2 regions of the Cumulibacter soli genome follow, and region 2 is predicted to be linked to the other one. Evidence: riboswitches for the same ligand, from Rfam matches in the RefSeq annotation. Region 2 holds a riboswitch; the other holds the start of a gene.
The links. Region 2 has a riboswitch for S-adenosylmethionine ahead of E1H16_RS02995 (flavin reductase family protein). Riboswitches for the same ligand answer to the same signal wherever they lie in the genome.
Positions count from the first base shown of each region.

Region 1: it holds a riboswitch for S-adenosylmethionine, as region 2 does, so the genes downstream of both, metB (cystathionine gamma-synthase) here and E1H16_RS02995 (flavin reductase family protein) in region 2, are expected to answer to the same signal.

Region 1 is NZ_SMSG01000003.1:181,651-185,860, reverse strand. Features, by position in the region: gene rpsB (30S ribosomal protein S2) at 1-506, opposite strand, end outside; gene E1H16_RS18750 (M23 family metallopeptidase) at 920-1,921, shown strand; SAM riboswitch class I at 2,051-2,171, shown strand; gene metB (cystathionine gamma-synthase) at 2,249-3,439, shown strand; gene E1H16_RS07635 (tyrosine recombinase XerC) at 3,528-4,210, opposite strand, start outside.
Region 2 is NZ_SMSG01000001.1:617,439-621,648, reverse strand. Features, by position in the region: gene E1H16_RS03005 (NUDIX hydrolase) at 1-776, shown strand, start outside; gene E1H16_RS03000 (MBL fold metallo-hydrolase) at 866-1,654, shown strand; SAM riboswitch class I at 1,784-1,875, shown strand; gene E1H16_RS02995 (flavin reductase family protein) at 2,182-2,697, shown strand; gene sfnG (dimethylsulfone monooxygenase SfnG) at 2,778-3,890, shown strand; gene E1H16_RS02985 (OsmC family protein) at 3,887-4,210, shown strand, end outside.

The DNA.
Region 1 (4,210 bases), on a different contig from region 2:
TCCTTCTTCGTATCGACGATCCAGATCGCCGACGGCACGCGAGCCATATCGCGGATTCCACCGAGGGTCTTCGACAGCTTCTCGCGCTCGCGATCGAGGATCAGCTGTTCCTTCTTGGTCATCACGGTCTCGCCGCCGGTCTCGGCGATCTGCTCGAGCTCCTTGAGGCGCTGCAGACGCTTGTGGACGGTGCCGAAGTTGGTGAGCATGCCGCCGAGCCAACGGTGGTTGACGTACGGCATGTTGACGCGGGTCGCCTCCTTGGCGATGGCTTCCTGCGCCTGACGCTTGGTGCCGACGAAAAGGATCGTGCCGCCGTGCGCGACGGTCTCCTTGACGAACTCGAAGGCCTTGTCGATGTACGACAAGGTCTGCTGCAGGTCGATGATGTAGATGCCGTTGCGCTCGGTGAGGATGAAGCGCTTCATCTTCGGGTTCCACCGACGGGTCTGGTGCCCGAAGTGCACGCCGCTGTCGAGCAGCTGACGCATAGTGACGACGGCCATGGCCGTTCTCCTTGTCCTGATCGGCCGGCTAGACGCACCGGCGCGATCCTCTATGGTTGTCGGCGCCGCCGGTCGGCAGCGCCCCTGGCGCCCCGACTCGACCGGCGTGAACACCGGACCGTAGAAGAGTCGACCCGCAAGGCGGGTCTGGACGCGCGAAGTCGGCCCGTCGGCAGGAGCCGAACGAACCGCTCCCTAAATAGTACGGGATGCCGCCATCGGACGGCGCGCCGGATGAGTGTGGCGCCGCGCGCATCTCTCGCACGCCGTGCGCTCGAACGGTGCCGGCGCGGATGGTGCCGGCGCGGAGGGTACCGGTCTCCACACCACCTGACGCTGTGTGAACGAGTGCCTGTCTCCGGGCGGACACGGTATCCACAGTCCGGCGTGTCTTCACAGCACGACCTTCGCCTATGTCTCAGGCGTATCAGCGATGGTTCGCTCAGCCGATGATTTACCCGTTACGCGCCCTCCAGAGAGTGCTCGCCGTGTTGACGATTGGCACCATCGCGCTGTGCGCTACGCCGGCACGCGGCGCACCTGGCTTCGATTGGCCACTGTCGCCGGCCCCCGACGTCACCGAAGCCTTTGACCTTCCACCACAGCCGTGGCTGCCGGGTCATCGCGGCGTAGATCTTGCTGCGTCGGCCGACCAGGCCGTACGTGCCGCCGCCGACGGCGTCGTGGCATTCGCCGGCACGGTAGCGGGCAGAGGGGTGATCTCGATCGACCACGCAACAGTACGAACGACGTACGAACCGGTCGAGGCGACCGTGTCTGCCGGCGACGTGGTGCTACGCGGACAGGTCATCGGGACGGTGATCGCGGGCCATCCGGATTGCGCGGTCGCGGTGTGCCTGCACTGGGGAGTCCGGCTCGGCGAGCAGTACGTCGATCCGCTGACGCTGCTGACTCCACACGCCGTGCGCTTGCTCCCGCTCACCGGCGAGGAGTCATCGTCCGGTTTACCCGCCCCGAGCGCGCAGGTGGGCGCATATCCACACGGCTCTGGCAATACGACCGTCCATCCCGCGCCTGGTGGGGTCTTCACCTCGGGCGTCGGCCCGCGTTGGGGAACTTTCCACTACGGCATCGACCTTGCCGCGGAGATCGGCACACCGGTGTATTCGGCCACCAGCGGCGTCGTCATCGCCGCCGGCACAGCGAGCGGTTTCGGCCAATGGGTAGTCATTGATCCCGGCGCCGACGGTTGGTACCTCATCTACGGTCACGTCGATCAGTACCTCGTCGCCGCTGGCCAGCAGGTGACGGCCGGTCAGCAGATCGCCACAGTCGGAAACCGCGGCCAATCCACCGGACCACATCTGCACTTCGAAATCCGTAAGGGGCTCTACGGCAGCCAACGTCTCGATCCACAGAAATGGCTCAGCGAGCGCGGTATCGATATCGAGTAAGCGCGGTATCGACATCCACTAGCGGACTTGCCATGTGGGCCTGATCCCGGCGTCCCTCGGTGTGATCCCCCCGACGATCGACAGTGCAGCGTGGCGCTGCGCGCGCTGCTCGCGTAGCCTCAACTGCTGAAACCATCACGACCGGCTGAGGGACAGGCCCTTTGAAGCCGGGGCAACCACCATCGATCGCAAACCGATGGCCGGTGCCAAGTCCTGCGGTGGCCAATGATGGCCGGCCGGAAGATGGATTTCGGCTCAGAGCCGATCCTGCACCTGGTCGAACGAACCGCATGGCGTCGTGCCGTTCGATTCGAAAGGTGCCACACCATGAGCAACACCCCCCTCTCAAAGGTGACGCAGTCCGTACGCAGCGGGCTGGAGTCCGACACTCAGCACGGCGCGGTCATTCCGCCGCTGCATCTATCGAGCAACTTCACCTTCGAGTCATTCGCGCAACCGCGTACCTACGACTACACACGCAGCGGTAACCCGACGCGCGACCTGCTGGGCAACGCAATCGCCGAGCTCGAAGGTGCGCACGGCGGCATCATCGCCGCGACCGGGATGGGCGCAATCACCGTCGTCGTACACGCGTTGCTGTCTCCGGGCGAGAAGATCGTTGTCCCACATGACTGCTACGGCGGCACCTGGCGGCTGTTCGATTCGTACCACCAGAAGGGCTCGTTCGAGGTTCTGACCGTCGACTTCAACGACACCGCCGCGCTCGATAGCGCACTGGCGCAGTCACCGAAGGTCGTCTGGATCGAGACGCCCTCCAACCCGCTGCTGCGCATCACCGACGTCGCGGACACCGCACGTCGCGCCCACGCGGTCGGCGCGACGGTGGTCGCCGACAACACGTTCCTGTCGCCGTTGTTGCAGCAGCCGATCGCGCTGGGTTGCGACGTGGTCGTGCACTCCACCACCAAATACCTCAATGGCCACAGCGATGTCGTCGGCGGCGCGATCCTTTCAGCCACAGCCGAACTGCAGGAGCAGATGGCCTACTGGTCCAATACCATCGGCCTGACTGCGAGCCCGTTCGACTGCTATCAGACGCTGCGCGGGCTGCGTACGCTCGCCCCACGGATGCGCGCCCACCAGGAGGGTGCCGATCGTGTTGTTGAGGCACTCAACGCGCATGCGGCGGTGAGCAAGGTGAATTTCCCCGGCCTGGCCGATCACCCCGGTCATGAGCTGGCGGCGCGTCAGCAGAGCGGTTTCGGCGCGATGCTGTCCTTCGAGTTGGCCGGCGGCGAGCCAGCGGTGCGCGCGTTCCTGGACGGACTGGAACTCTTCAGCCTGGCCGAATCGCTCGGTGGCGTGGAATCTCTCGTCGCGCACCCCGCCACGATGACGCACGCATCGATGACCGCCGAGGCGCGCGCGGTCGCCGGAATTTCCGACGGCCTGATCCGGGTATCCGTCGGTATCGAGGATCCCGACGATTTGATCGCTGACCTGTCCGCTGGTCTGGCTCGCGCCCAGCAGGCGGCTCCGGCGGCCGTCCCCGCATAACCGGTCATAGCCGCGCTCGGGTGTCGGCGGCCGATGAAAGGGCGCTTCAGCGAATTCGCTGAAGCGCCCTTTCGTATTGGCTAGACGGTCAGGAGCGCGGGTGAGCCTGATCGAATGCCGAGCGCAGTCGCTCAACCGATACGTGCGTGTAGATCTGCGTCGTCGCCAAAGATGCGTGCCCGAGCAATTCCTGGACCGAACGCAGATCGGCACCACCCTCCAGGAGGTGTGTGGCCGCGCTGTGCCGCAGCCCGTGCGGGCCGATGTCCGGCGCACCGTCGACGCCTTGCGCGGCGCGATGCACGATCCGGCGTACTTCACGTGAGTCGATACGTCCACCACGCGCCCCCAGCAGAAGCGCGCGCCCACTTCGCGCCGACACCAACTCGCCTCGACCTTCAGCGAGGTAGGCCCGTAGCGCACGCTGCGCCGGCGTACCGATGGGAACGCTGCGTTCCTTGTTGCCCTTGCCGATCACCCGCAACAACGAGCGCGACTCGTCGAAGGAGTCCACGTCCAGACCGACGAGTTCGCCCACCCGGACACCGCCGGCGTACAACAACTCCAGAATCGCTCGATCGCGCAACGCGATCGCACCGTCGCCCTCGACACCGTCAACGAGATCGGCTGCCTGTTCCTGGTTCAACACCTCCGGCAACCGTCGGTGCGTGCCCGCCGATGCCAGTCGCGGTCCCGGGTCGACCTCGATCAGCCCGCGGCCGGCGGCGTACGCCGTAAACGCACGCGCGCTAGCAGCGCGACGAGACAACG
Region 2 (4,210 bases):
TCCTATTCATCAGGGACGGCGCCGAAGGCGTCGAGGTCTACCTGATTCGCCGCGCCCGTCAGATGGCTTTCGCCGGTGGGATGACGGCGTATCCCGGTGGTGGGGTGGACCCGCGCGACTCGGACGCCGAATTCGGCTGGATCGGACCTGACCCTGGGTATTGGGCCGACGCGTTCTCGTGTGATGAGCGCCGCGCCAAGGCACTGGTGGCTGCGGCAGTCCGCGAGACCTTCGAGGAGGCCGGGATCCTGTTGGCCACGGTGGGCGAGTCCCCCGTGAGCGACACCGACAATGAGGAGTGGGAGACCGAGCGTCTCGCGCTGCTGAATCGTGAACAGTCCCTTTCGGAGATGCTGAACCGTCGCGGGATGTCGGTGCGCGCGGACCTGATCCGCCCGTGGGCGCACTGGATCACCCCGAAGGCGGAGTCCAAGCGGTACGACACCCGCTTCTTCTTGATGAAACTGCCCGACGGTGTCGAACCGCGGGAGATTTCCACTGAGCACGACCACGCCGAGTGGGTGCCTGCGGCCCGGGCGGTGGAAGAGTCCGACAACGGCACGCGCCCGATGCTGCCGCCGACCACCGCGACGCTGACGGCGTTGACTGCATTCCAGACGGCAGAGGAGGCGATGGTCTCCGCGCCGCCGACGAGGATCGTGCCGATCATGCCCGAACTCGTGCAGCAGGACGGCGTGAACTATGTGAAGTTGCCGGACGGCACCATGATCAAACCGTCGATCAAGATCGGTCCCGGCCGGTCCGTGGTCAATTAGGATCTGTTGATCTGCGGTGGTTTCGCGCACGCTGTCGGCCCGATAGCGTGCGCGACACCACCGCAGTTCCCGGATATGGAGGTCTGCAGATGACGCACCCGCTGTATGAAGTACGCCGCGACGTCACGCCGTACGCGTCTGTCGTACTCGCCAACAATCCGAACGTGATGACCCTGGATGGCACCAACACCTGGCTGTTGCGCGCCGATGGACGCCGTGAAGCGATCGTCGTCGACCCAGGCCCGGAAGACCTCGAGCACCTCAAGGTCGTCGCGGCCGAGGCCGGCACCGTCGTCGAGGTGCTGTTGACCCACGGACACTGGGACCATTCCGAGTCCGCGAAGACTTTCCATGAGATGACCGGCGCGCGAGTGCGCGCCCTCGACCCCAAACACCAGTACGGCGGCGAAGGCCTCGGCGAGGGCGACGTGATCTCGGCGGCCGGCGTCGAAGTCAAGGTCATCGCGACACCGGGCCACACCAGCGACTCGCTGTCATTCATCGTGGACGACGGCGTCAACCCCGCCGCGGTGATGACCGGGGACACGATCCTCGGCCGCGGCACCACGGTGATCGCCTACCCCGACGGCAACCTCGCTGACTACCTGTCCTCGCTGGAACGGCTCAGGGCGTACGGCGACGCGACCGTGCTGCCGGGGCACGGTCCGGAACTGGAGTCGGCCGGCCGCGCGGCGGAGTTCTATCAGCAGCACCGCGCGCAACGACTGCAGCAGGTCCGCGACGCGCTCGGGGTACTCGGGGACGACGCGACCGCGCGGCAGGTCGTCGAGCATGTCTACACCGACGTACCGGAGTCGAACTGGCCGGCCGCGGAGCAGTCGGTGAAGTCGCAACTGGAGTACCTGCGTACCCACTGAATCCCGTAGGCATCGATTCCCGGCAGGGCGGTTGCGTGACGCAACCGCCCCTGCGGTGTCTCGCACGCCAAGGAATGCGCCGTACGTCGCATTCCTTGACGGCGTACGGCGATGTGTGCTGAAATCTCTGCACCATCCAGAGCGGCCGAGAGACCTGGCTCGAGGACGCCGCAGCAACCGCCCGCCTCGCGGGTAGGTGCTCACGCCAGGACCGATGGAGGAGTCCATGCACAGCAACACGAACCGGTCGTACCGCCTGCACGCGCGGCGGTGTATCGACCTCATGCGCCGCGGTGTCGGCGCCTGTTGTTGCTGACACCGTTCCCGTAAGCCGAGTTATCAGCCCCAACGGCTAGTTTCGGCAACAGCGCACGTTTTCGCCGCATCGTTGCGGCTTCGCCGGCCCGCTGGGACCGCATCACCGTCCTGGCAGCGGGCCATCACTCACGTCAACGATTCATCGGGCCGTCGTACGGCGGTTCATCGTTTGGCGAACCGCCTTTTGACCGAGACAAGGCTTTCGTACCATGTGCTTTTCCTGCAGCTCTGCCTCCGACGTTCGCTCGGGCGACGTCAAGGCCGCGCACGTCCAGTCCATTTTCCGTCGCGCCGCCACGTCGACGTGGGTCATCGCCGGGCTCGGTGAGCACGGCCCGATCGGGCTCACCGTGACTTCGCTGGTGTCGGTATCGACCACGCCGGCGATCGTGAGTTTCAACCTGCCGGCCGACTCAGCAGCGCTCGCCGTGCTGCGGGAGCACCGTTGGGCGGCCGCGCACCTGCTCGATGCCAGCCAAGGCGCCGTTGCCGCCGAATTCCGGCGGTCTGGGTCCTCGGCTATCGACGGTAACGACGACTGGCGCTACGACGATCGTGGCCTGCCGAACCTCAATGGCGCGTGCGCCCGCCTGGTGCTGTCGATCCGGGATTTCTTTGATGCCGGCGAATCCGTCGTCGCGCTCGCGGACGTGCGCGACGGCGCGATCGGCTCCTCGCGGCCGCTCTTACATCACCGCGGCGGATTCATTGCCGCGCTCGCCTGAGGTCACACGATCGCCGACGCTGTCACACGACCCGCCGTATCAATCGTACAAACCATACATATCAGCAAAGGGAAACGAGCATGACCACTGAGCCACTGAAGTTCGCCTACTGGGTACCTAACGTTTCGGGTGGACTTGTTGTCTCCACGATCGAGCAACGCACCAACCACAGTCCCGAATACAACATTGACCTCGCCCAGGCCGCTGAGCATGTCGGATTCGACTATGCGCTGACGCAAGTGCGCTACCTCGCCTCGTACGGCGCCGACGCCCAGCACGAATCGGTCAGCTTTTCGCTCGCGCTGCTGGCGGCGACCGAACGACTGAAGGTGATCGCCGCGGTACACCCCGGGCAGTGGCCGCCGCACATCCTCGCCAAACTCGCCGCGACCGCGCAGGCGACGACCGGTAACCGGCTCGCGTTGAACGTCGTCTCGGGCTGGTTCAAGCAGGAATACACCAACCTCGGTCTCGACTGGCTCGAGCACGAGGAGCGTTACCGCCGCAGCGAGGAATTCATCGAGGTGCTGCGCGGTCTGTGGGCTGAGGAGGGGTTCACCTACCGCGGCGACTTCTATCGAACCCGCGATGTCACCTTCCGCCCGCAACCGACGTTGCAACCGGAGATCTTCCAGGGCGGGAACTCGACGTCCGCGCGGGCGATGGCCGCACGATTGAGCGACTGGTACTTCATGAACGGCAACACACTTGACGGAGTGAACGAGCAGATCGCCGATGTCGCGGCCCAAGCGATCACGCACGCACACGACGTCCGGTTCGCGTTGAACGGCTTCGCCGTCGTCCGGGACAGCGAGGCCGAAGCGCAAGCCGTCGTCGAGGAGATCATCGCCAAGGCGGACGTCGAGAAGGTGCACGGGTTCGGCGAGTCCGTCAAACAGGCCGGGCAAGCGACGCGCGATAAGAAGGGAATGTGGGCGAACTCGGAGTTCCGCGATCTGGTGCAGTACAACGACGGGTTCCGCACGGGCCTGATCGGTACTCCCGAGCAAGTCGCTCGCCGGATTGTCGAGTACAAGAAGGCTGGCGTTAACCTGTTGCTGCTCGGCTTCCTGCATATTCGCGAGGAGGTCGAGCGGTTTGGGCAGCAGGTGATTCCGCTGGTGCGCGAACTAGAGGCGGACCTGGCTGCGAAGGCCGGCCGTGACGACGACCTGGTGGAGGTAACCGGATGACCGAACCCCTTGATGCGGCCGCGCTACGAGCGTTGCAACGCCCGCTGAAGGAGCGTTACAAGGAGGATCCCGCCACCGCGTTGGTGACCAACTCAGTGACCGCGACGCTGCTCGAGGACTCCATCTCGGCCGTCGTACCGACGTGGGCCGGCGACGTGCAGGCGGGACTGCATCCCGCGACCGGCGGCGATGGCAGCGAAGCGTGCTCCGCGGACCTACTGCTGAACGCGCTCGCCGCCTGCGCGGGCGTCACGTTACGTTCGGTTGCCACGGCGCTCGGGGTCACCTTCGACAAGGCAGAGGTGACGGTCACCGGGACC